3 regions of the Phyllobacterium sp. TAF24 genome follow, and region 3 is predicted to be linked to each of the others. Evidence: riboswitches for the same ligand, from Rfam matches in the RefSeq annotation. Region 3 holds a riboswitch; each other region holds the start of a gene.
What was found. Region 3 has a riboswitch for thiamine pyrophosphate ahead of thiC (phosphomethylpyrimidine synthase ThiC). Riboswitches for the same ligand answer to the same signal wherever they lie in the genome.
Positions count from the first base shown of each region.

Region 1 (8,104 bases), on a different contig from region 3:
CTTCTGATCGAGCACCGCGATTTCAAGATTGGTCCCGAGACGGATAAAACCGCTATCGGGTGCCAGCAAACCCGTCAGCATGGAGAGAAGCGTGGTCTTGCCGACACCGTTCGGGCCGACAAAGCCGACACAGTTGCCGCGCTGGATGCGGGTGGAGAAATCCTTGACGAGCACACGCTCGCCATAAGTCTTGACCAGATGTTCCGCCTCGATGACCAGCTTGCCGGATTCCTTGCTGTCGCTGGCTTTGAGAACCGCCGTTCCCTGCGCGCGCCGATGATTGCGGAATTCGCCGCGCATGGTGTGCAGCTCGCCGAGGCGGCGCATGTTGCGTTTGCGCCGTGCCGTAACGCCGTAGCGTAACCAATGTTCTTCACGCACGATCTGACGGCCAAGCTTGTGCAGATCGCGCTCTTCCTCCTCAAGCACCTTGTCGCGCCATTCTTCGAAAGCGCCAAAACCCTGATCAAGCCGTTTCGTAACGCCGCGATCAAGCCAGACCGTCGCGCGGCTGATGTTTTCGAGAAAGCGCCTGTCGTGGGAGATGACCACGATACTGGAGCGGATCTGCCTCAGCTCACCTTCCAGCCATTCAATGGTTGTCAAATCCAGATGATTGGTTGGCTCGTCAAGAAGCAGGATATCCGGCTGCGGTGCCAGAACCTTGGCCAATGCCGCACGGCGGGCCTCACCGCCCGACAGATTGTCAGGTTTTTCCTCTCCGGTCAGACCGAGATGTTCGAGAATATAGCTGACACGATAAAGATCATCCGCCGGTCCAAGACCTGCTTCGACATAATCGCGGACATTGGCGAAGCCCTCCATATCGGGCGCCTGTGCCAGATAGCGAACCGTCACACCAGGGTGGCGGAACACTTCGCCGTCGGTTGGCGCAATAAAGCCTGCCGCGATCTTCAGCAGCGTTGACTTGCCCGAACCATTGCGGCCAACAAGGGCGATACGGTCGCCCTCGCTGACGGAGATAGCCGCATCGGTCAAAAGCGGTGTGCCGCCAAACGTCAATGCAATCCGGTCAAGACGAAGAAGTGGAGGAGCCATGGAGTTTTTCAGTTCTGGAAAATGAGCGCTATTGCGTGACATCAGTGCCGACGGGCGCTTGTCGGCGAGATTGGCGCCGCTGTCAAATATCTTTACCATATAAAACAGAACAGGCCGGAAATCCGGCCTGTCTGCATTCATTCAGCAACGTGCTGCTGTTTAGTAGCCGCCGCCATTGTTATAACCGCCATAGCCTGCGCCACGGCCGCCATTGCCTTCACAGGGAGCATTATAAATGCTGCCATCGGGCCGCTGATAACGGCAAAGGTTCTGGTTGCCATTACCGCTACCGCTCGGTGTTGTTGCAGTACCAACAGCTGCACCCAGAAGCGCGCCGCCGGCCGCACCAATCACCGTGCTTTTGGTATTATGTCCGAGTGCCTGTCCGGCAAGTGCACCAACACCGCCGCCAATCAGCGCACCCGTCCCGGCACGCTGGTTCTGTTCGCTCGTTTCGCAGCCAGCCAACGACATGGCCAGAAGCGCTGAAACCGCAATCGCGGCTAAACGAAAACCCATTGTAAATCCTCTCAACATGAATATAGCGGGCAAACCTTGAAGCCCTAATGCGGCAGAAGAAAGATCGGCTTGAGCAGGCTGCAGTGCCCACAAACAGAAACAGGCCGGTTTCCCGGCCTGTCCTGTATTCCCTGATGGGGAAGAATTAGTAACCGCGGCAAGGTGCGCGATAGCGCTCGCCATAGCGGTTTTCGTACGTGCAATAACGACGACCACCACCATCATTGTTGGCTGTTGCGGCACCAACGGCGACGCCGCCAACACCACCGATAGCTGCACCAGCGAGCGCACCACGGCCACCACCGATTGCACCACCGGCCAATGCACCAAGGGCTGCACCGCCAACACCATAACCTGCAGCGCGCTGCTCACCAGTTGTACAACCGGCCACTGAAAGTGCCAGAACGGCTGCAACTGCTACTGTCGACAAACTTTTCAACATGGAAGACCTCTCCCGTTTTAAAACTAAACCTACCAGCTTGCGTCCCCAATGCTGTACCGCAAGAATTGCATTTTCCGCTTTGTTTTACAAGCGTTGGGCAATTTTACGGCGCCGCAATCAGAACTGCATTGCCTGAACGAAGCGATACGTGGAGATTTCCACACACGGCATTCGACACTGTAAGCGATGAACCGAAAGAAAGTTCCATATTTTCCAGCGGCCATCGCGCACCACGGATAAATAATCCACGCAGGGACGTAAATGCAACAATGCTGAACACAGTTCCATCAGCAAAATCGAACGAATATTCCCCTGCAACCAGAGGGTGCGCTTCTTCGGTCCCGCTCGACAGGATAATCTTTCGGCCTTCCGCAGCATAGCGGGTCGCCATGGTCAGGTGCAGCAGCATATGATCTGTGCGTTCACCACCAAAAGCACCGCAGAGAATCACTTCCGTCGCCCCCAGCCGATAGGCTTCGTTGAGCGCCAGTTCGCCGTCGGTCATATCTTTGGCCGCGGGAAATACCGAACGTGGTATATGGGCATAGCGTTCTGCCAACTCAGGCGATGTCGAATCGAAATCGCCCAGCCACAGCTCCGGTTCAAGGCCCAGCGCGCCCGCATGAACTATCCCACCATCGGCGGCAAGAATACGCGCTCCCGCCACGAGATGCCGGAGACGATCGGTAACGTGAAGCGTGCCACCAAGGAGAAGAACGAATTTGCTCATGCACCGGCCATAGCATGGCAAAAGCCGGTCGCACAGGGCTTGCTGAAGCGGTTCTACCCCAGCCGGCCGAGCACAATTGCCGCAATGCCTGCAATCGCGACGCCCACGGCCAGAAACAGGCTTGGATTGAGTGCCGCGAGGAATTTTTGATGGCGGAGACGCAAGCGCATCGAATTATTCTTTGGATTTCTCGACGCTGTCGTCTGCTGAACCCTGACGCCGGAATGATAAAAGCCATGACCCCGAAACATGATTGAACCTTTCTTTTGGAAAACAGGCCGTGAGGGGATGTTTTCGCGGCGGAAGATAGGGCTGGGAATGTCAGCTTTCGATTTGGCAGATTGGGCAAAACATAAGGATTTCATAAGCATCGACCGCTTGCACCGCTCTGGCCGAACCTCTATCCTTGCGATGCTCTAACGGGGTGCTTGGTCTGATCGACCGGCTGAGAGGCTTAAGGGGAAACCCTGCCAACCCGCGGAACCTGATCCGGTTTGTACCGGCGGAGGGATTAGACGCGGCAGATTTGCCGGCGCACCAATCCTTTTGAACCACGAACGATAGGAGGCGCCGATGCGGCCATTTGAGACTATTGTAAAAGCGGCGGCTGTTTTGGCCGCATTTGTCGGCCTTATGCCAATTGGCGTGGCACAGGCCGAAGGCAAACTCACCGTTTACACCTATGAAAGCTTCACCGCCGAATGGGGTCCGGGACCGAAGGTCAAGGAGGCTTTCGAGAAGCAATGTGCATGCACGGTGGAATTTGTAGCCGTTGCCGATGGCGTTGCGCTGCTCAACCGCATCAAACTCGAAGGCGAATCGACAAAGGCCGATATTGTTCTCGGGCTCGACACCAATCTGACCTATGAGGCCAAGGAAACCAATCTTTTTGCGCCCCATGGCATCGACACCAGCGCGGTGAATATCCCCGGTGGCTACAAGGATGATATATTCGTTCCCTATGACTACGGCTATTTCGCCGTCATTTATGATTCGGAAAAGCTGAAAACGCCGCCCGAGACTCTGAAAGAACTTGTCGAAGGCGATCCGACGCAGAAAATCGTCATCGAAGACCCGCGCACCTCGACGCCCGGCCTCGGTCTGCTTCTCTGGGTTAAATCTGTTTATGGCGACAAGGCCGGTGAAGCCTGGGCCAAGCTGAAAAATCGCGTTTTGACCGTCACACCAGGCTGGTCCGAAGCCTATGGCCTCTTTACCAAGGGCGAGGCCCCCCTCGTTCTGTCCTACACCACTTCTCCGGCCTATCATCTGATCGCCGAACGGGTGGATCGCTACAAGGCGATTTCATTCAGCGAAGGGCACTACTTGCAGATCGAGGTCGCGGCTCAAACTGTCAACGGTGCGAAAAACCCGCTATCGGCGCAGTTTCTAAGCTTCATGACCAGTCCGGCATTTCAGGATGCCATTCCTGAAAACAACTGGATGTACCCGGCGGCCAAAACCACTGACGCGCTCAACCCGGCCTTCGAGAACCTTGTGAAACCAGTCAAGACTTTGATCTTCCCAGCCGAAGAGGTTGCCAAGAACCGCAAAGCCTGGATCGATGAATGGCTGGCGGCCATGAGCCTGTAGCACCATGACTGCCACCCGCATGCTGAAACCATGGGCCGGGGCCATTGCCCTCGCCTTTCTGGCGGTGCTTGCGGGTGGCGCTCTTCTCGGCCTTGCAGGGGAAGCGCTGCGTGGAAGCACCGAAGGCTTTGCGGCTTTCGACAGCTATTTATGGCGTGTGGCGCGGTTTACCCTCATGCAGGCGCTACTATCGATGCTGCTTGCGGTTGCTTTTGCCATTCCCCTCGCCCGGGCGCTGCATGAACATCCCGCCTTTCCGGGCCGGGCGCTCATCTTACGCCTCTTTGCCCTGCCATTGGCCCTGCCCGCGCTTGTCGCGGTCCTTGGCATCACCAGCATTTATGGCCGCAATGGCCTGCTTGCTTTTGGTTTTGACAAGCTTGGAATCGATGCCAGACCCAATATTTATGGCCTTACCGGCATTCTGATAGCGCATGTCTTTTTCAACCTGCCACTGGCGACACGGCTCATACTTGCCAGCCTTGATTCCATTCCCTCCGACTATTGGAAACTATCCTCGCAGCTTGGCATGGGCAGTTGGGCCCGGTTCAAACTGATCGAATGGCCGGTCGTCAGGCGCAATCTTTCCGGTATTGCCGGACTGATCTTCATGCTCTGCATCACATCGTTCACCATCGTCCTGACGCTGGGCGGCGGGCCGCGCGCAACCACGCTGGAGGTTGCGATCTACCAATCCCTGCACTTTGACTTCGACATTGCCCGCGCCGTATCGCTTACACTGCTGCAGTTGAGCTTGACGATAGCCGTTCTGCTCCTGCTCGGCCTGACGGGCAAACCGGCAGAAGAGGGTTTCAGTCTTCAGACAAGTGCCCGACGGTTTGATCGACCGAACCGGACAACAAAAATCGCCAATACAGCAATAATCGTCCTTGGCCTGTTCTTCGTTGGTCTTCCCATGGCAGGAACCGTTGTCTCGGGGTTAGGCGCTGATCTGTCCCGGTTGATGACGGAATTCGCTGTCTGGCGCGCTATTATCACAAGCATCGTGCTTGGCGCGGGAGCCGCCCTCCTCTGCGTGCTTATCTCGCTCTCGCTTGTCATGGCACGGGAATATCTGCAAAGCCAAAGGCAGGCATCGGCGCCAGGCGTTTTCGAGCGTTCGCTGGATCTGGGTGCAAGCCTGATCATGGTCGTACCGCCCATCGTCATTGGTGCTGGCTGGTTCATTCTTTCACGCCATGTGATCGACCCATTCAGCCTTGCGCCTGTTATGGTCATTTGCGTTAATGCCGCCATGGCCGTGCCTTTCGCCTTCCGCATCCTGCGCCCCGCCTGGGATACGGCTGCAAGCCGTCACAACAGGCTTTGCCTTCAACTCGGCATATCAGGGTGGGATCGGTTGCGCCTGATCGACTGGCCCGTCTTGCGCCTGCCCATAGTTGTTGCCTTCGCCTTTGCCATGGCCCTGTCGCTTGGCGATCTTGGAACCATCGCGCTCTTCGGCAATGATTCCATCCAGACTCTGCCTTTCCTGCTCTTGCAGCGCATGGGAAGTTATCGCACACAGGATGCAGCAGGATTGGCGCTGATCCTGGGCGCTCTCTGCCTCTTGCTGATGTTCACGGCAGATCGCGGTGCTGCCAGCCTCACCCGACAGGACAATGAAAGAAATGACTGAACCGGTGAGAAAGTTGGCGGGGGGCGGAGCAGCGATCCGGCTTGATGCCGTTCGCTTCGATTATGGCGATATGGCCATGCATTTCGACTTTGCCATCGAACCATCATCCATCGCTGCGATCATTGGACCAAGCGGTGCAGGCAAGTCGACCGTTCTCAATCTGATAGCCGGTTTTGAGACGCCTGTATCCGGCCGGGTGTTGATCGCCGATCAGGACATGACCGAGATCGAGCCCTCGCAGCGACCGGTTTCGATGGTGTTTCAGGAGAACAATCTGTTTGCCCATCTCGATGTCGCCGCCAATGTCGGCCTTGGCCGCAAGTCCAATCTTCGGCTTGATGAGGCCGATTATGCTGCGGTCCGTGATGCTATCGCAAAAGTTGGTCTTGCCGGCAAAGAGCAGCGCAAACCACAGGCGTTATCGGGAGGCGAACGCCAGCGTGTGGCCATTGCGCGTGCGCTGGTTCGTAACCGGCCTGTGCTGCTGCTGGATGAAGCCTTTGCTTCACTTGGTCCGGCGCTGCGCCATGAAATGCTTGATCTTGTCAGCCAACTTCAAAAAGACACCGGAATGACCGTTGTCATGGTTACACATCACCCCGAAGATGCCCTGCGCCTACCATCAACGTTGTTTTTCCTTGAAAATGGCCGGGTTGCAGCGTCAGGTCCTGCCCGTGAATTGTTATCGGCCAAGGGTCCTGCGCTGTTGCGAAAATATCTCGGCTCGCAAGAGTTATCACTTTGACATATTTTGTACTCAATGGGTCTCATAAGAAATCAATGAAATTCTTGCTCCCGCCTGCTCAACGGGTTAGCTAGAAAGTAAGCACGCCGATTCCGCAGGCAAAAGACGAGTGAGAACTTGATTTTAGCGTTGGTACTGGCGCCGTACGACATGAGGACATGATTCTGGGCTCGCACATTCTCCCGATAGGCAATCGACGATTCTTTCCGGCAGGGCGAGGCACCACTGTGGCTTCGGCAACGCTGCTGCTTGCCTTTCTGTCAGGCTGCCAAGTCTTGAATGTAACGAAGGAAGATGCGCTTGGGCCGTCGTCCAGCCCTGTCATCGTTGACAACGTCTCGAAGAATGACCGTCTGGCGAAACTCAGCGCCGAACAGCATCCGCGTATCCTTGCCACCTATGGCGGCGAATATAAGGACGCAAAGCTGGAGCGCATGGTTGCCAAGGTTGTCGGCAATCTGACCACCGTTTCTGATAATCCGACCCATACCTACCGCATCACCATTCTGAATTCGCCCAATATCAATGCCTTCGCGCTGCCGGGTGGATATCTCTATGTCACACGCGGCTTGCTCGCCTTGGCCAATGACAGCGCCGAACTCGCCGCTGTTATCGCCCACGAAATGGGCCACGTCATCGCCAATCACGGTGTTGAACGTCAACAGCGCGAGGCGGAAGCTGTTATTGCCGGGCGTGTTGTATCGGAAGTTTTGCAGGATGATCAGGCGGGGCGTGAAGCGCTTATTCGCGGCAAGCTGCGCATGGCGCAGTTCTCACGCAATCAGGAACTGCAGGCTGACGCCATCGGCATCAAGATGATCGGTGAAGCTGGTTATGATCCCTTTGCCGCCGCGCGGTTCCTGCAATCCATGGCCGCCTATTCGGATTTCCGCAACGTCTCCGGCGCCACCGATGCCAGCCTCGACTTCCTTGCCAGCCATCCCTCCGCGCCGCAGCGTATTGAGCTTGCGCGCGGCCATGCCCGCAAGATCGGTGCGCCGGGTGTCGGTACGACCGACCGCGATTCCTTCCTGCAAGGCATTGACGGGCTGCTTTATGGCGACACCCCGGAAGAAGGCTATGTGCGCGGTCGTACCTTTGTGCATCCGCTGCTTGGTGTCAGCTTTACGGTTCCAGATGGCTTTGTCATCGACAATTCGGCTGCCGCTGTCATGGCAACGGGACCCGGCGAAGTCGCGATCCGTTTCGACGGAACGCAGATATCCGGCAAGACATCCATGGTCGATTATATGCGCAGCGGCTGGGTCACGGGCCTCGACAACGCCAGCGTCAAGGCAACGACCTTCAATGGCATGCCTGCCGCGTCGGCAAAGGCCAAAGCGGATCGTTGGGAATTTGATATTTTTGTCGTGAACT
Region 1 is NZ_JBFRDN010000002.1:80,576-88,679, forward strand. It holds gene AB4Y96_RS02200 (ABC-F family ATP-binding cassette domain-containing protein) at 1-1,059, opposite strand, end outside; gene AB4Y96_RS02205 (YMGG-like glycine zipper-containing protein) at 1,219-1,578, opposite strand; gene AB4Y96_RS02210 (hypothetical protein) at 1,724-2,020, opposite strand; gene AB4Y96_RS02215 (thiamine diphosphokinase) at 2,124-2,750, opposite strand; TPP riboswitch at 3,161-3,278, shown strand; gene thiB (thiamine ABC transporter substrate binding subunit) at 3,384-4,343, shown strand; gene thiP (thiamine/thiamine pyrophosphate ABC transporter permease) at 4,348-5,982, shown strand; gene thiQ (thiamine ABC transporter ATP-binding protein) at 5,975-6,727, shown strand; gene AB4Y96_RS02235 (M48 family metalloprotease) at 6,970-8,104, shown strand, end outside.
Region 1: it holds a riboswitch for thiamine pyrophosphate, as region 3 does, so the genes downstream of both, thiB (thiamine ABC transporter substrate binding subunit) here and thiC (phosphomethylpyrimidine synthase ThiC) in region 3, are expected to answer to the same signal.

Region 2 (8,104 bases), on a different contig from region 3:
CCTCTATGGCTTCCGGCTGTAACAATGGATCACCCGAGGTTGCAACCATTACCGGATCAAGCACCACTTTGCGTTGCCATCGGTTCAAGGCTTCGGCGATAGCATCGATGGTTTCCACGGTGGAGACCATGCCGATCTTGATCGCACCCACCGCGATATCCGAGAGAACCGCATCAATCTGCGCGCGAATGATGCCCGGGCTTAAATTCTCGATGGCGGTAACGCCGCGCGTGTTCTGCGCCGTGATTGCGGTCAATACGCTTGTTCCATAAACACCAAGCGCCGAGAACGTCTTGAGATCGGCCTGAATACCAGCGCCGCCGCCGCTATCGGAGCCTGCAATCGTCAAGGCAATGGCGGTCATGCCGTCGCCCTCAACGCCTCATCGACAGCATCGCGCAGCGCCTGCGCCGCGGCGCGCGGATCAGCCTGCCGGAAGATTGCCGAAATGATCGCAACGCCATCTGCTCCCGCCGCAATGGCTGGAGCCACCCTGCCAAGGTCAATGCCAGCGATCGCACCAACAGGTAGATCCGGCTTTGCTGCCCGGATCATCGCAGCCAGCCGGGCAAAGCCATCAAAGCCAATCGGCCCATCCGGATTGTGCTTGGCGGGTGTCTCGAACAGGCCGCCTACACAGGCGTAGTCGATATCCGCCGCTATGGCCGCCTGTGCGTCCGTTTCGTTTTTCACGGTGAGGCCGATAATGGCATCCGGACCAAGCAGCTTTCTTGCGTCACTGACCAGCATGTCCTCACGCCCGACATGCACACCTTCAACGCCCGCTACCAGAGCAACATCAATGCGGTCATTGACGAGCAAGGGTACGCCTGTGCCTTTCAGCGCCGCATGGATAGCGCGCGCGCGCTCCACCATCAGCCGGGTCGGTGAGTTCTTATCGCGATACTGGATAATGGTCGCGCCGCCGCGCGCGGCCTGCAGCGCCAGTTGCCCTAAATCCTTGTCACCACCGATTGCATCAACATCGACAATGGCATTCAAACGAAAATCTACTTTTGGCATGATTGTTCTTCCTCTATGAAACGTTTCACCGCAGTTCAACGGCCAGATCATCAACTTTGGGTACGGTTTTGATCAGTCCGGCATCGTGCATGAACACACCGAGCCGTTCATAACGACTACGGTCGAGCGCAGCGGGACGCTTGGCAAAACGCGGCAAAGTATCGGTCCATGCCTTCAGGTTCAGCGGGTTATCGAGATCGGGATAGGCCTTGATGAACAGCGCCCAGGATTCATCCGGGTGATTGGTCAGATAAACCGCGCCCTTCTCCACCGCTTCGAGGAAACGTTTCATCCTGCTGTCTCCGGCAAGGTCAGGGTGCGTCAGGAAGATCAGTTCATCATAGACAGGAACACCGTGCTCCTCCGGGAAGAACGCCGTTCCCTTATGGCCTTCCTGCGCCATTTGGGTGAGTTCAAAATTCCTGTAACCACCAACCGTCGCATCCACCTGTTTGGCAATGAGCGATGATGAAAGGGCGAAATTGACATTGATCAGTTCGACATCATCGGCTTTCAGGCCTTCTGATTTCAGCATGGCGCCGAGCATGGCATCTTCAAAGCCCGCCACGGAAAAGCCGACCTTTTTGCCCTTCAAATCCTTCAGGCTTTTGATCGGACCATCGGCCAGCACCGTCACCGTATTGAGCGGGGTTTCCACCAAGGTGCCAAAGCGCACCAGCGGCAGACCCTCATCATGGCTGAGGTAGAGATTGGGCTGATAGCCGATGGCAATATCTGCCTGTTTTGCCGCGACAAGACGCGGTGGCGCCGCCGGATCAGCCGGGGGGATCAGATCGACATCAAGACCGGCCTCGCTGAAAAAACCCTTTTCGCGAGCGACAACCAGCGGTGCATGGTCAGGGTTGACGAACCATTCGAGAAGAACAGACAGCTTGTCCGCCGCCATCGCCTGTGATGGCAGGAAAGGCAAAGCGGTTAAGAGGGCAAAGGCAAACGCACAGCGGCGAAACATGGACATTCCTTCATTGATGGGACGAACGAAAATTCTGATCATGACACCTGCATCCAAGGGGTAAGGCGCGCGGCGAAAGCATCGACGAGAAAACGCAGGACAATGGTCAGCACTGCGAGAATGATGAGGGCGGCAAACAGCGTGTCGGTCTGCATACGGGCATTGGCCTGAAGCATGACAAAGCCAAGCCCACGCGAGGCGCCGACCCATTCGCCAATCACCGCACCAATAGGCGCAAAGACCGCCGCAACGCGCAGGCCCGAGCCAAGACCGGGCAAGGCGCTGGGAACGCGGATCAGAAACAGGGTGGCCAGCGGCGTTGCCTGCGTCAGGGCTGCCGCATCCAGCAAATCCTGATTGGTGCGGCGCAGCGCATCGGCAAAGGCGGAGGCCACGGGAAAGAAGATAATGAGGCTCGCCATGACCACTTTCGAGGCAAGGCCAAAGCCGAACCAGAGAACCAGAAGCGGCGCGATGGCAAAGACAGGAAGTGCCTGCAAAACAAGCAGGAGCGGCCAGACGATCTGGCCAAAGCCGGGCAGTCCAGCAACGAGAAGTGCGGTCAGGATTCCGGCAACAGCGCCAAAGAACAATCCGAGCAGAATTTCGAGCACGGTGATGGCAGCATTGGTCAGAAGATAGTGGCGCTGCTCGATCAAGGCGACAAAAACTGAGCCGGGACCCGGCAGGATGAAGCGCGGCGGCTGCAAAGCCCAGATAGCCAACTGCCAGCACAGAAGCACAGCCAGCAAAGCGCCAGTGATGCGGACAAGCATGCCCATGACGGCGATCACATCGTCACAGAAATGATGATTGCGATATCAGGGTAAACGGCATCTGCGGGACTCCATCAAAAGCGTGGAGATCCGGATATGTGCGAAGACAAGGCAGAGTGCGTGGAGAGTGCTCAATTCCCGTTCCTACGCCGGCATAACCCGGATCAGGTTCAAGGGTCCAGCTCGACGCTATCTCAGCACTGTACAGTGCCCCCCTCGGAATAAAGTCATGATGGAGCGCCGCAAGAGCAAAGTCAATCGCGCCGCCTTCGTGTTAATGATTACTGGGTTAGACGAATTTGTGAGTAATCGAACGCGCACCCGGTTGTCAGTGTATATTCGAAGTCCGGTGTGCCGCCACCGCCATCTTCCCAACCGTGTTTTTTTACCGAACCATCGCAGTTCATAAGTTTGTCCATAATCACCGGAGTGTCGCTATCTTTCGGCACAGTGGATTGACCGCCGCCCTCAACGAACCGCCAAGCATCACGCGCTCTGTTGCTTTTGACCAAGAAAGCATAGGTCGTATCATTGCCATAGAATTTATTCTCGTTGTCAAAGTTTAGATTGTTTGGAACTGGCGTGATCTGGTATTTGGGATCATCGACCATGCCAGGATTCTTAGGGTCGTTGGATTTTACCTTGGGGGCATCCACACAATTCCTGCCCGAAGGCTTCATTCCAATAGCGCAGCCGTCTTTCTTGACGATCATGGTAAAATAAAACGACTTGTATGTGCCCAAGTCAAAGGTCAGCGGCGTTGATCCCACTGCGGGATTGGATGTCCCTGTGTTGTTGATGTATTTGTATTCGATAGAGCCGACTTGTTTCTCAGCGCCATCGGCTCCAACAACAATAATGGAAATTTTCTTGTAATAAATTCCTTTTACGTTCGTGACTTTTATTGTTGCTTGCTTTGGCGTCAACGCCCCTGAAGCTGTCGAAGTGGTCCCGATATCCATCGAATTTTGGCTCAACACCTGCATGAATGTCGTCTTCATCGGCCTCGCAAGCGAAAGCTTGATCCGTGCAGGGACATCGTCCGTAACCGACACATCGTAGGTAGCGCCACTAGCGTCAAAGCCTGGAAGGTTAGCGCGCAAACTTTGCTGAATGCGGGCCTTCACATCGGGTAAATTGCTGCCATTGTACGTAGAGGCGCCCCACAAAACCGCGGCATCTGCTGCATTCTGCAGTTCCGCGTGATCACTGCTTGCACGGGTATAATCCACGGCCAATCCTGTCACGCCGAGAAGCGGAACAAGCAATAGTCCAAACGTCAATGCAGTTGCGCCGCTGGTATCTTTAAGAAAATCTCTGAATTTTTTCATAGCCCGCTCCGGTGTTGGGCAGACCATGGATGAAATGGCGTAAATGCGCCTTTAGGAAATTCGTTCAGATTGTCACGATCTGCGGCAAGTCTCAGCGTATGGTAAAAATCCGGTGAAACAGACCCTATGCGGTGGGTACATCCGGCCGGACAAAACCCTCGCTGGCGACAAGCAGATTGCGCGTATAGGCCTGCGTGACCTTGTGCGCCGCAAGATCATCAGCTGAAAGGCGCTCCACTTCCGCACCGTTCTGCATCACCATCAGCCGGTCGCACATATGGGTCACAACCGCCAGATCATGGCTGACCATGAGGAATGTCAAATTGCGGTCGCGGCGGATCTGTTCGAGCAGGTTCAGCACCTCCGCCTGCACCGAGGCATCAAGCGCCGATGTCGGTTCATCCAAAAGCAGGATGGAAGGTTCAAGGATCAGAGCGCGCGCGATAGCCACGCGCTGGCGCTGGCCGCCGGATAGCTGATGCGAATAGCGAAAGCGGAAGCTCGATCCAAGTCCCACCTCGTCAAGCGCGCGCAGGATACGTTTTTCAATATCGGCAAAGCCATGCACGGCCAGCGGCTCCAGCAAAAGCCGGTCGACGGTCTGGCGCGGATGCAGAGAACCATAGGGGTCCTGAAACACCATCTGCACTTCCCGGTAAAATGCCTTGGTGCGGCTCTTGCCGAGAAGCTTGCCGTTGACGGTGATCGATCCCCGTGTCGTTGGGGCCAGTCCTGCAATGGCACGCAGCAATGTCGACTTGCCTGAACCGGATTCGCCCACAAGCCCGAAGGATTCACCCGGCATCACGTCAAGACTGACGCCGCGAAGCGCGCGGAAGCGGTCGAATGTCACTTCAAGTTTATCGACAATAAGCGCTTTGGAAGGAGATATGGTCATGCGGCCCACTCCGGCTTGCGATCAAGGACGGGGAGCGGATGGGTATCGGCACCAATCTTGGGCATGCAGTTCAAAAGACCTTGCGTATAGGGATGTTTGGCATTGTGCAGGTCCTTGGCGGCAATCTCCTCGACGATCCGTCCGGCATACATGACAATGACCCGGTCGCAGAAGGAGGATACCAGCCGCAAATCATGCGAAATGAAGATCAGCCCCATGCCGCGGTCCCGCACCAGATTGTCGAGGATGGCAAGAACGTCGAGCTGGACGGTGACATCAAGCGCCGAGGTCGGCTCGTCTGCGATCAGCAATTCAGGCCCGGTGATCAGCATCATGGCAATCATGGCACGCTGCCCCATACCGCCCGATACTTCGTGCGGGTGCAGATCAAAAACCCGCTCAGGGTCGCGAATCTGCACGGCGGCAAGCATGTCGAGCGCCCGCTTGCGCGCTTCTGACCGGCCGACCTTTTCATGGGTGCGCAGGGTTTCGACAATCTGCCGTCCGATGCTCATCACCGGATTGAGCGAATATTTCGGGTCCTGCAGGATCATGGCGATACGATTGCCGCGCAGCGACCGCCGTTCGGCTGCTGAGACTTTCAGAAGATCGATCCCGTCGAAATTCAACGTCTCCGCCGTGATTTTCGCATGAGATGGCGTCAGCCCCATAATGGCACGCCCGGTCTGGGATTTGCCAGAACCGGATTCACCGACAATGCCAAGACGTTCACGGCCAAGGGTAAAGGAGACGCCACGCACGGCATCGACCACCCCGGTGCGGGTTGGAAACTGAACCCGTAGATCGTTCACTGTCAAAAGGGTGCTCATTGGTTGTTACCCCGCGGATCAAGCGCATCACGCAGGCCATCTCCCAGCAGGTTGAAGCCAAGGCTGACGATGACAATGGCAAAGCCGGGTGCTGCCGCAACCCACCATTGATCCATGATGAAGCGACGGCCCGAAGCGATCATCGCACCCCACTCCGGCAGTGGTGGTTGCGCGCCGAGGCCAAGAAAGCCAAGACCGGCTGCAATCAGGATGATGCCAGCCATATCAAGTGTCACACGCACAATGAGCGAGGACAGGCAAAGCGGCATGATGTGGCGCAGGACAATCCGAAAGGGCGATGCGCCCATCAGGCGCACGGCTGCAATATAGTCGGAGTTGCGTATGGTGAGCGTCTCGGCTCTGGCAATACGGGCATAGGGTGGCCATGAGGTGACGGCAATGGCCAAGACCGCATTCTCAATGCCGGGTCCCAGGGCTGCGACCAGCGCCAGCGCCAGAATGAGCTTTGGAAAGGCAAGGAAAATATCTGTCAGGCGCATCAGGATCGAATCCACCCAGCCACCCGCATAACCGGCGACAGTGCCGACGATCAGGCCGATAGGTGCCGCGATGATGGCGACGAGAATAACCACATAGAGTGTCAGGCGCGAGCCATAGATCAGGCGCGAGAGAATATCGCGGCCCTGATCATCGGTGCCAAGCCAATAGTCACCGCCGGGCGGTAGCAGGCGCGCATTGCGCAAATCGCCAATGACGGGCGAATGCGGCGCCAGAACATTGGCCAGGGCGGCGACCAGCAACAGCGCGATGATGATGGCAAGACCGGCGAGAGCGAGCCGGTTGCTGGCAAAGCGGCCCCAGACGAGATAGGCGCGGCCAAGCCTTGCCTGCACGCGCGATTGCGGACGGTCACTCATCAGCCATTCACGGCGGGACATGGGTTGTGGTGTCTTGATTGTCTGGCTCATCGTGCACGCGTCCGTGGGTCAAGCACCCGATACAGGAGATCGGACAGAAGATTGATGGCGATGAACACTGTGCCGATGACGATAGTCCCGCCAAGCACAGCGTTCATATCGGCGTTTTGCAGTGAGTTGGTGATGTACATGCCAAGTCCCGGCCATGAAAAGACTGTTTCAGTCAGCACTGAACCTTCGAGCAAATTGGCATAGGACAGGGCAATGACTGTCACCAGGGGCACCGCCGCATTGCGCAGCGCATGGGCCCAGATGATACGGGTTTCGGACAGGCCCTTGGCACGGGCGGCTACGATATATTCCTGCTCCAGTTCATTCAGCATAAAGCTGCGGGTCATGCGGCTGATATAGGCAAGCGAGAAATAACCGAGCAGCGAGGCGGGCAGGATGATGAAGGAGAAGATATTCCGGAAGGCTTCCCAATTGCCCTGCAACACGGCGTCAAGGAGATAGAAGCCTGTTATGGGCGTGAAGGTGTATTCATAGATGACATCAATACGGCCGGGGCCAGAGGTCCAGCCAAGCTTGGCATAGAAGACCAGTAGTGCCAGAAGCCCAAGCCAGAAGATTGGCATGGAATAGCCGATCAGACCGATAAGACGCACGATCTGGTCAACAAGGCTACCGCGCTTGACAGCGGCAAGGACACCAAGAGGCACGCCGAAAAGCGTGCCTATGAGTGTACCGAAAGTGGCAAGTTCCATGGTCGCGGGAAATACCCTGCGGATGTCGGTCATCACAGGATTGGACGTTAAAACCGAATTGCCGAAATTGCCCTGCAACGCGCCTTTCACGTAAAGGATAAACTGCTGATAGATCGGCAGGTTCAACCCATATTCTTCCCGGATACGTTCGACCACATGGGCCGGGGCTCGATCACCAACGATCGCCAAGGCGGGATCAATGGGAATGACCCGCCCGATGAAGAACGTGACGGCAAGAAGGCCAAGGAAGGTGATTGCACCGATCAGCACAAAACGGCCAATGGCAAGGGCAAGGCTGGAGACCCAGGCGCCTGAGCGCCTGGCCTCCAGTTGGGTATCGGTCGTTGTCATCGTGTCAGCCTTGGGCGTTTGCCCCAGTTCATTTCGATACGTTGAAGACGTAGTTGGTATCGAATGATGGTCCAAGCTTCAGGCCCTTGAGGGTTGAACGGTAACCAGCAACTTCCGTCTGCTGGAACAACATCACAAACGGGCTTGTTTCAAGAACCTTCTTCTGCAGATCCACGTAGATCTGCGCACGTTTGGCCGTGTCGCGTTCAAGCAAAGCGGCCTTGGTTTCCTTGGTCAGCTCAGGCACGTCCCAGGCATTGCGCCATGCGAGCGTCTTGTT
Region 2 is NZ_JBFRDN010000005.1:48,044-56,147, reverse strand. It holds gene thiD (bifunctional hydroxymethylpyrimidine kinase/phosphomethylpyrimidine kinase) at 1-364, opposite strand, end outside; gene thiE (thiamine phosphate synthase) at 361-1,023, opposite strand; gene AB4Y96_RS06225 (ABC transporter substrate-binding protein) at 1,049-1,996, opposite strand; gene AB4Y96_RS06220 (ABC transporter permease) at 2,035-2,778, opposite strand; TPP riboswitch at 2,897-2,999, opposite strand; gene AB4Y96_RS06215 (TadE/TadG family type IV pilus assembly protein) at 3,054-4,103, opposite strand; gene AB4Y96_RS06210 (ABC transporter ATP-binding protein) at 4,228-5,001, opposite strand; gene AB4Y96_RS06205 (ABC transporter ATP-binding protein) at 4,998-5,831, opposite strand; gene nikC (nickel transporter permease) at 5,828-6,760, opposite strand; gene AB4Y96_RS06195 (ABC transporter permease) at 6,757-7,824, opposite strand; gene AB4Y96_RS06190 (ABC transporter substrate-binding protein) at 7,853-8,104, opposite strand, start outside.
Region 2: it holds a riboswitch for thiamine pyrophosphate, as region 3 does, so the genes downstream of both, AB4Y96_RS06220 (ABC transporter permease) here and thiC (phosphomethylpyrimidine synthase ThiC) in region 3, are expected to answer to the same signal.

Region 3 (8,104 bases):
CATCGCCAACATGAACTACTCGATCTCCAATACTGCCGAATGGGGCGAATACGTTTCCGGTCCACGCATCATCACTGCCGAGACAAAGGCAGAGATGAAGCGCGTATTGACCGACATCCAGACCGGTAAGTTCACATCCGACTGGATGCAGGAATACAAGGCTGGCGCATCGCGCTTCAAGGCTATCCGCCGCAACAATGACAAGCACCAGATTGAAGAAGTCGGTGAAAAGCTGCGTGGCATGATGCCTTGGATCGGCAGCAACAAGCTGGTTGATAAAGCCAAGAACTAAGCTTTTCGAAGCTGCATAAAATGGCCGGTAGAGCGATCTACCGGCCTTTTTCATTGCAGCGTACAGGTGCGGCGTGGGCCGCTGCGCGGCTGATAGGTATTGTCAAAGGCGCGGTAGGATTGATAGCGGTCCTGACAATTCTGGGCCTGTGTGCGCGTGGGCGGCGAGATAATCGGCCGGCTCCTGCGGAAATCATTGCAGCGTGCCGTTCCTGTGCAACCGGGACTGGCAAGGGCCGAGTTGTCATTGCCAAGCACCAGCGGCGTTCTTGGAACGACATCATTGCCGCGCGGCGCCGGGCGATATGGCTGCACCTGTGCCGACGCAACACCGATACCAACCGTCAGGACAAGACCAAGGGCAGCGAGGGCGGAGAGCAGGCTTTTCATCATTATCATATCCGTATTGTTTCGCCTTTTTATATAGGCCTTCATGCGGCTCATCGCTACCTGCCCAAGCGGAAAACGTTCAGGTAACGGTTTCGGCACTGGTTGTGATGCACCAATCAGGCTAGGCTTGGCGTAACGTCCTGCTTCTCCCATTGGTTTCATAATTCAGGGTATTTGAATGTCTGTACGCATCGCCACGTTCAATGTCGAAAATCTGATGAACAGGTTCGATTTCTCAGGCTTCAAGAACAATCTGAACAAGGACCGGACGCTTCAGCTCTTCCAGATCAATAATGAGGAACAATACCGGCAACTGGAGCAGGGGCGGGCCATTGCCCATGCGGATGATACGCGGCAGCTGACGGCACTGGCCATCGCCGAAACCCATGCGGATATTCTGTGCCTGCAGGAAGTCGACAATATCGGCGCACTGAACGCTTTTGAGTTCGGTTATCTGTTCAAGATGGTGGGCGAGGGCTACCGGCACAAATATATGCTTGAAGGCAATGACAGTCGCGGCATCGATGTTGCGGTACTCATGCGCGACCAGACCCGGCATGGCGAGCCTATCGAATTCATCGAAATGACCAGCCACGCCCATATGACCTATAATGATTTTGGTCTCTACAACGCGGAGATCGCGGCGCTTGGGCTTGAGCCGCATGACCGTATTTTCAAGCGGGACTGTCTGGAGATCGATGTGCGCATTGGCGGGCGGCCGCTAACACTATTCGTCAGCCATTTCAAATCCATGGGACCGCCGCGCAATGGGCTTGACGGACGTACAGCCTCCATGCCCGTGCGAATGGCTGAGGCAAAGGCGGTGCGGCGCATCATCGAGGACCGGTTTGCGGATAGCGGCGGCTCGGCGGACAAGCATTGGGTCATCTGCGGTGATTTCAATGACTACCACGAGCGGGTGATTATCGGCGGCGATTCCATGGCCGGATATACATTCGATCCGGTGCGCGAGGCGGTAAGCAGTGTTGACGTGTTGCTGGAAGGCGGATTCTGCGAAAATCTGGTGGAGCGCCGTCCGGTCATGGACCGCTGGACGCTGTACCACACGCGCGGGCCAGAGGAGCGTCATCTGTGCCAATTGGATTACATACTGGCCTCTCCGGCGCTCGCGCGAACCAACAGCGATGCGGTTCCCGATATAATCAGGCGCGGCCAGCCGTACCGCACGATTTTCCCGCCCGACCAGAAGGTCGAGATGTTCCCGCGTATTGGCTGGGATCGCCCCAAGGCGAGTGACCATTGCCCTGTTGCCGTAACGTTTAATGTTGTCTGACTGATGCTCAATATACCAGAAGAAACCGTCATCCCGATCAGCCAAGCTATTGTGCGTGTGGAGGAAGGGCCTCTCGCCTATGCCGTGCAGCATCGCGATGCGATAACGGCAAACTGGGCTCAAGAAATCGCTGGCAAGCCGACGCTGTTCGACGGGTCATTCTTCATGGGAGAACATGCCGAAATCGAGGGCAGTGTTTTCCACGCCCTCTACAAACGCACGACATTCGCCACGATGATGCACTGGAAGCGCAATGTGACGGGTGAAAAACCCTGGCACATTTTTGGCGTCGGCGTGATCGTATCGAGCGACAACAGGCTGATCGCCGGACGGATGGCGCCGACAACATCGGTTGCGGGCCGGGTGTACTTTCCTGCCGGGTCGTTTGATGCCGATGATCTGGTTGATGACCGGGTGGATTTCGATGGCAATGCCCAGCGTGAAGTCGCCGAGGAAACCGGGCTCAATCTTGCCGAAGCGGCGCGGCGTGATGATATGGCCTATCTGGTAAGGGTTGATCGCAGTATCGCAGTGTTCCGGCGCTATTATTTTACCCAAACGGCGGATGAACTGCTTGCCTCCATCCGCAAAACCATCGCCTCGCAGGCCGAGCCTGAGCTTGATGATATCTGTGCCATCTCCGCAGCGGGAGAGATGGGCGAGGCAACGCCGCGCACGTTCAGCACTTTTGCCGATTGGCACTTTGGGGATTAGGGCTATCCGGTGAATTGCAGACTCCAACCGGACATCGCCAAGTTCGGATGGTGCCAATATCGTTGAAAAGTTGCTAAATATGCCGTGCATTCGCCCAGACCGTCGCGTCATCCGCTTCCGTCTTGGCACGCGTGCTTCGTTTGAGCATTGGGAATTACAAGGAGTCAGCTGTGATGAAGTGTCTGCGCATCTATGCCACCCCGGATGGCGAGTCGCATTTCGACGAAGTCGAGTTGCCAACGACCAAGAGGTCGGTGCACCCCGATGCCGTGCCGTTCGATGTTACTGCCAGTTATCAGGCGTCCCGCGTCCGCCTCACGCACATTCCGGCAGGCATGCGCGAGGTTGCTTGGCATAGCGTCCCAGAACCGGTGCTTACGGTCAGGCTGGATGGTTCGGTTGAATACGAGACGAGCGACGGAGAGGTGCGCCACGTTCAGGCGGGTAGCTTCGTGTTAGTAGAGGACACGCATGGCAAGGGCCATCTTTCTCGTCATTCCCCAGAGGCGCAAACTGTTATCTGGATATCACTACCAAGCGGCTTCGATTTGCCCTCGGCATAGTCCGTCAGGCTATGTGGTAGTCGCCGCTGCCGAGACTGTTCTGCACCGGCGTCTTTAAAACTCAGCGTAGCGCGCCCCGTCAGCTTAGGACGACGGACATGCGCGCTTTGGGGGGCAGTGGCATCGCTCGACCTCTCAGCTATTCCGATTTGGCCACGCGCTTATGAGTATATGCTCTGGCCTCACTGGAATGTCACCGTCACAAGGTTTAACTTGATCCGCTCCCTCCAGTCTCTACTTTTGCCAGAGGTTCGACGAGGAGCACCAAATGAGCGGCAGGCGTTATCAGGTTTATGATGTTTTCACCGACAAGGTTCTGACGGGTAATCCGCTGGCTGTCGTCCACGATTCCGCTGGCCTTGATGATGTGGCCATGCAGAAGATTGCCCAGGAGTTCAATTTCTCCGAGACGGTTTTTGTTCTGCCCGCCCAGAACCCTGCCCATACGGCACGAATCCGGATTTTCACGCCTGAATATGAAATGCCTTTTGCCGGTCATCCGACTGTGGGCTCCGCCATTGCCCTGGCACAGGTTCGTTTCCCCGATGTCTCGGATGATCAGGAAGCGCTGATCATTCTGGAAGAGCAGGTGGGTCCGGTTCGCTGCGGTGTCAAACTGACCAGCCATGGTGCCTTTGCTGAATTTGATCTTCCCAAATTGCCGGAACCGCTGCCCTATGAGTATGACAAGATAGCCCTTGCGAGGGCCTTGGGCCTCGAACCAAAGGAAATCGGTTTCGAGAATCACGTTCCAACCATCTGGGATGCGGGCGTGCCCTATCTTCTCGTGCCGGTGCATGGGCTGGCCGCGGCGGGCCGCATTCGAATCGATCAGGCAGCCATGACGAAGGCGGCTCCCACAATCGGCCAGCGCCAGCTTCCAGCCTATGTCTATTGCCGCGAGACCACGCTGCATGACAGTCATTTTCACGCGCGGATGTTCGTGAGCGGCGATGGTACCTATGAGGACCCGGCGACCGGGTCTGCTACTGCTGCTTTCGCCGGTGCCATCCATTACTTTGACGAACCGCTTGATGGTTTACTGCGTCTGTGGCTGGAACAGGGGCAGGAAATGGGCCGTCCGTCGCGGTTGCGTCTGGAACTGGATATTGCCGACCAGAGGCTTGTTGGCGGGCGTATCGGCGGTTCTGCGGTCAAGACAGCAGAAGGGCAGCTTTTCGTTTAAGCGACTTATTGTTCAAAGCTGACATAAAGTTTTCATGAAGGGCTGGACAGTCCGGTTTTGGCCCGTTATAGAGCCCCCACCTTCGGTCGTCACAACGGCTGACGGGCACATAGCTCAGTTGGTAGAGCAGCTGACTCTTAATCAGCGGGTCGTAGGTTCGATCCCTACTGTGCCCACCAATTCTTTGAAAAAAGGGCCGTATGGCCCTTTTTTCTTATACACGTCCGTCTATCCCCAAACTGCTAGAGGAGACTCTCCATGAGCATTCGTCGTATTGAAGCCGGTCCACGCATGAGCCAGGCCGTTATCCATGGCAACACGGTTTATCTCGCAGGTCAGGTAGGCACACCCGGCAAGAGCGTCACCGAGCAGACCAAGGATGTTCTGGCTTCGGTTGACCGTTTGCTGAAGGAAGCCGGTTCCGACAAGTCCAAGCTCCTGCAGGCTATCATCTGGATGGCTGACATGAAGGACTTTGCCGAGATGAATGCGGTTTGGGATGCATGGGTCGATCCGGCCAACACACCTGCACGCGCCACCGGCGAAGCCAAGCTGGCGACACCCGACTACAAGGTCGAAATCATCATCACTGCTGCGATCTGATTCTTTACAGAAATCTGCCCGATAGGGTGGGTGACGCAGAATAATAAGTTCATCCCGGCGGAAATATTGTATTTTGCTGGGATGAAATGAAGTGCACGCCAGTAAATCTGCTCCGATGCACTGGATTTTTGGCGCGGGAATGAATAAAGTCCGCGCTTCTCGTGATTGCCACTGTGGTAATTCATCAAACGCTTGTCTGATTGTGGCTTATAGGTTCGCAAGACGAGACAAGCATGGGTAAGGAAAACGATTGCAAGTTCTCGTCCGTGATAACAATGTTGAACAGGCCCTTCGGGTTCTGAAGAAGAAGATGCAGCGCGAAGGTCTCTTTCGCGAAATGAAGGCGCGCCAGGCTTTTGAAAAGCCGTCCGAGCGCCGTGTCCGTGAAAAAGCTGAAGCCGTCAGCCGCGCCCGTAAGGCAGCGCGCAAGCAGGCACAGCGTGAAGGTCTGCTTCCTGGTCCGAAGAAGAAGGAACGGGTTGCCCGTCCCGGCGCCGCTTCAAACGATTTCAGCAATAACCGATAATCATCAATGACCGGAGCTTTTCGGTCCTTGTAAAACGCGACAGAACCCGCACGGTCACGCCGTAGCGGGTTTCGTTTTGTGTGCGTTCTGCCCACTTTGCGGCACGACGCTCCAAGTCGTTCGTTCACAGCGATATGACCCGGTTTCGAAAAAGTGCCTTCTTGTGCGCTCCCGCATGGCGCGCCTATTCATGGGGCCTATCGTTCAAGCCCTATGGAGACGTCTCAATGGCACCCAAGCTCAATATCGTCCAAGTCAGTACCCGTCCGGGCCGCGCCGGTTCACCGGTTGCAAAATGGTTCCATGATTTCGTCAAGCAGGATGGTCAGTTTGAGCCAGTGCTGATTGATCTGGCTGATCTGAACCTGCCAATCTTCGATGAACCGAACCATCCGCGCGCCAAAAAATACGAACACGCCCACACGAAAAAGTGGAGCACGCTGATCGACGCGGGTGAAGCGGTTGTGTTCGTCACGCCTGAATATGACTTTTTTGCCCCGCCATCCCTGACCAATGCAATCATCTATCTCTGGCAGGAGTGGAACTACAAGCCGGTTGGTTTCGTCAGCTATGGCGGCATGTCGGGCGGGTTGCGCTCGGTCGAATCGGTCAAGGGGCTGCTTGCCGGTTTGCGCACGGTTCCGATCCCAGAGGGTGTTGCCATTCCCGCATTTCAGCAGTTCATCAACGACGAAGGCGAATTTCAGGCCAACGAACTGGTTGTCACAAGCGCCAATACGATGATCGGCGAATTGCTCAAGTGGAGCAACGCTTTGAAGCCTCTGCGCGCTTCCTGATATCTTCTGGCGCCCTGGCTCTGCCAGGGCGCCACACCTTCAAGTTTTCCTGATTCGCTTGACAAATGGCGGATCGGGGTTTCAATTCAAGACATTCACCAGGGGGGTCCCGACAAGGGGCTGAGATTCTGCTGGCTTTTGCAGCGCAGTGACCCGTTGAACCTGATCCAGTTCATACTGGCGTAGGGACGGTGCGAAAGTCATGCGAGTCAGCCTCGGCACATAATCCGTATTCGGATTCGCAATCTCTTTTCATCCTTCCGGCACAGAACTGGGTTTTTACGCTTAACCGCTTAGGAGCCTGATGATGACCGCAATTACCCCCACCGTTTCGGCAGGACCGCTGCCGGCATCGATCAAAATATACAAACCGGGCCAGACTTATCCCGATCTGCGCGTTCCTTTGCGCCAGATTTCCGTACACCCGACGGCGGGCGAACCGCCGGTGACGGTTTACGATTCATCCGGGCCCTATACGGATGCCAATGCAACCATCGATATTGCCAAGGGCCTGCCGCGCATTCGTGAACGCTGGCTTGCCGGGCATGAAGACTTATTTGCCTATGAGGGCCGCCACATCAAGCTTGAGGACAATGGTTTTGTCACTGGCGAACGGCTGACGCCGGAATTTCCGGTTCGCAACCAACCGTTACGGGCGAAGGGCGATAAGGCCGTTACCCAGCTTGCCTATGCCCGCGCCGGTATCATCACACCCGAGATGGAATATGTGGCTATCCGCGAAAATCTCGGCCGCGATGCTGCGCGCGCCAAGCTGGAACGGGATGGCAATTCCTTCGGGGCTTCGGTGCCTGATCATGTGACGCCGGAATTTGTCCGCGAGGAGATCGCCCGGGGCAGGGCGATCATCCCGGCCAATATCAATCATCCCGAGCTTGAACCGATGATCATCGGCCGTAATTTTCTGGTCAAGATCAATGCCAATATCGGCAATTCGGCGGTGACATCCTCCATGGCGGAGGAGGTGGAAAAGATGGTGTGGGCGATCCGCTGGGGCGCCGATACGGTGATGGACCTCTCCACGGGGCGCAACATTCACAATATTCGCGAATGGATCATCCGCAACGCGCCGGTGCCGATTGGCACTGTGCCGCTCTATCAGGCGCTGGAAAAGGTCGGCGGCATTGCCGAAGACCTGACATGGGAAGTCTATCGTGACACTCTGATTGAGCAGGCAGAGCAGGGTGTCGACTATTTTACCATCCATGCGGGTGTTAGGTTGCATTATATCCCGCTGACTATCGACCGTGTGACCGGCATTGTTTCGCGTGGTGGTTCGATCATGGCTAAGTGGTGTCTGCACCATCATCGCGAGAGTTTTCTCTACGAGCATTTTGCCGAGATTTGCGATATCTGCCGCGCTTATGATGTCAGCTTTTCGCTGGGTGATGGCCTGCGTCCGGGCTCGATTGCCGATGCCAATGATGCGGCACAGTTTGCCGAACTGGAAACGCTGGGTGAACTGACGCAGATTGCCTGGGCCAAGGGTTGTCAGGTGATGATTGAAGGCCCCGGCCATGTGCCGATGCACAAGATCAAGGCCAATATGGACAAGCAGTTGGCGGTCTGCGGGGAAGCGCCGTTCTATACGCTCGGACCGCTCACCACTGATATTGCGCCGGGCTATGACCACATCACATCGGGCATAGGCGCGGCGATGATCGGCTGGTTTGGCACGGCCATGCTTTGCTATGTGACGCCGAAGGAGCATCTTGGCCTGCC
Region 3 is NZ_JBFRDN010000009.1:133,703-141,806, forward strand. It holds gene ilvC (ketol-acid reductoisomerase) at 1-292, shown strand, start outside; gene AB4Y96_RS10450 (BA14K family protein) at 343-684, opposite strand; gene AB4Y96_RS10455 (endonuclease/exonuclease/phosphatase family protein) at 860-1,975, shown strand; gene AB4Y96_RS10460 (NUDIX hydrolase) at 1,979-2,689, shown strand; gene AB4Y96_RS10465 (hypothetical protein) at 2,863-3,252, shown strand; gene AB4Y96_RS10470 (PhzF family phenazine biosynthesis protein) at 3,521-4,438, shown strand; tRNA gene AB4Y96_RS10475 (tRNA-Lys) at 4,542-4,617, shown strand; gene AB4Y96_RS10480 (RidA family protein) at 4,697-5,041, shown strand; gene rpsU (30S ribosomal protein S21) at 5,292-5,567, shown strand; gene AB4Y96_RS10490 (NADPH-dependent FMN reductase) at 5,795-6,364, shown strand; TPP riboswitch at 6,455-6,571, shown strand; gene thiC (phosphomethylpyrimidine synthase ThiC) at 6,672-8,104, shown strand, end outside.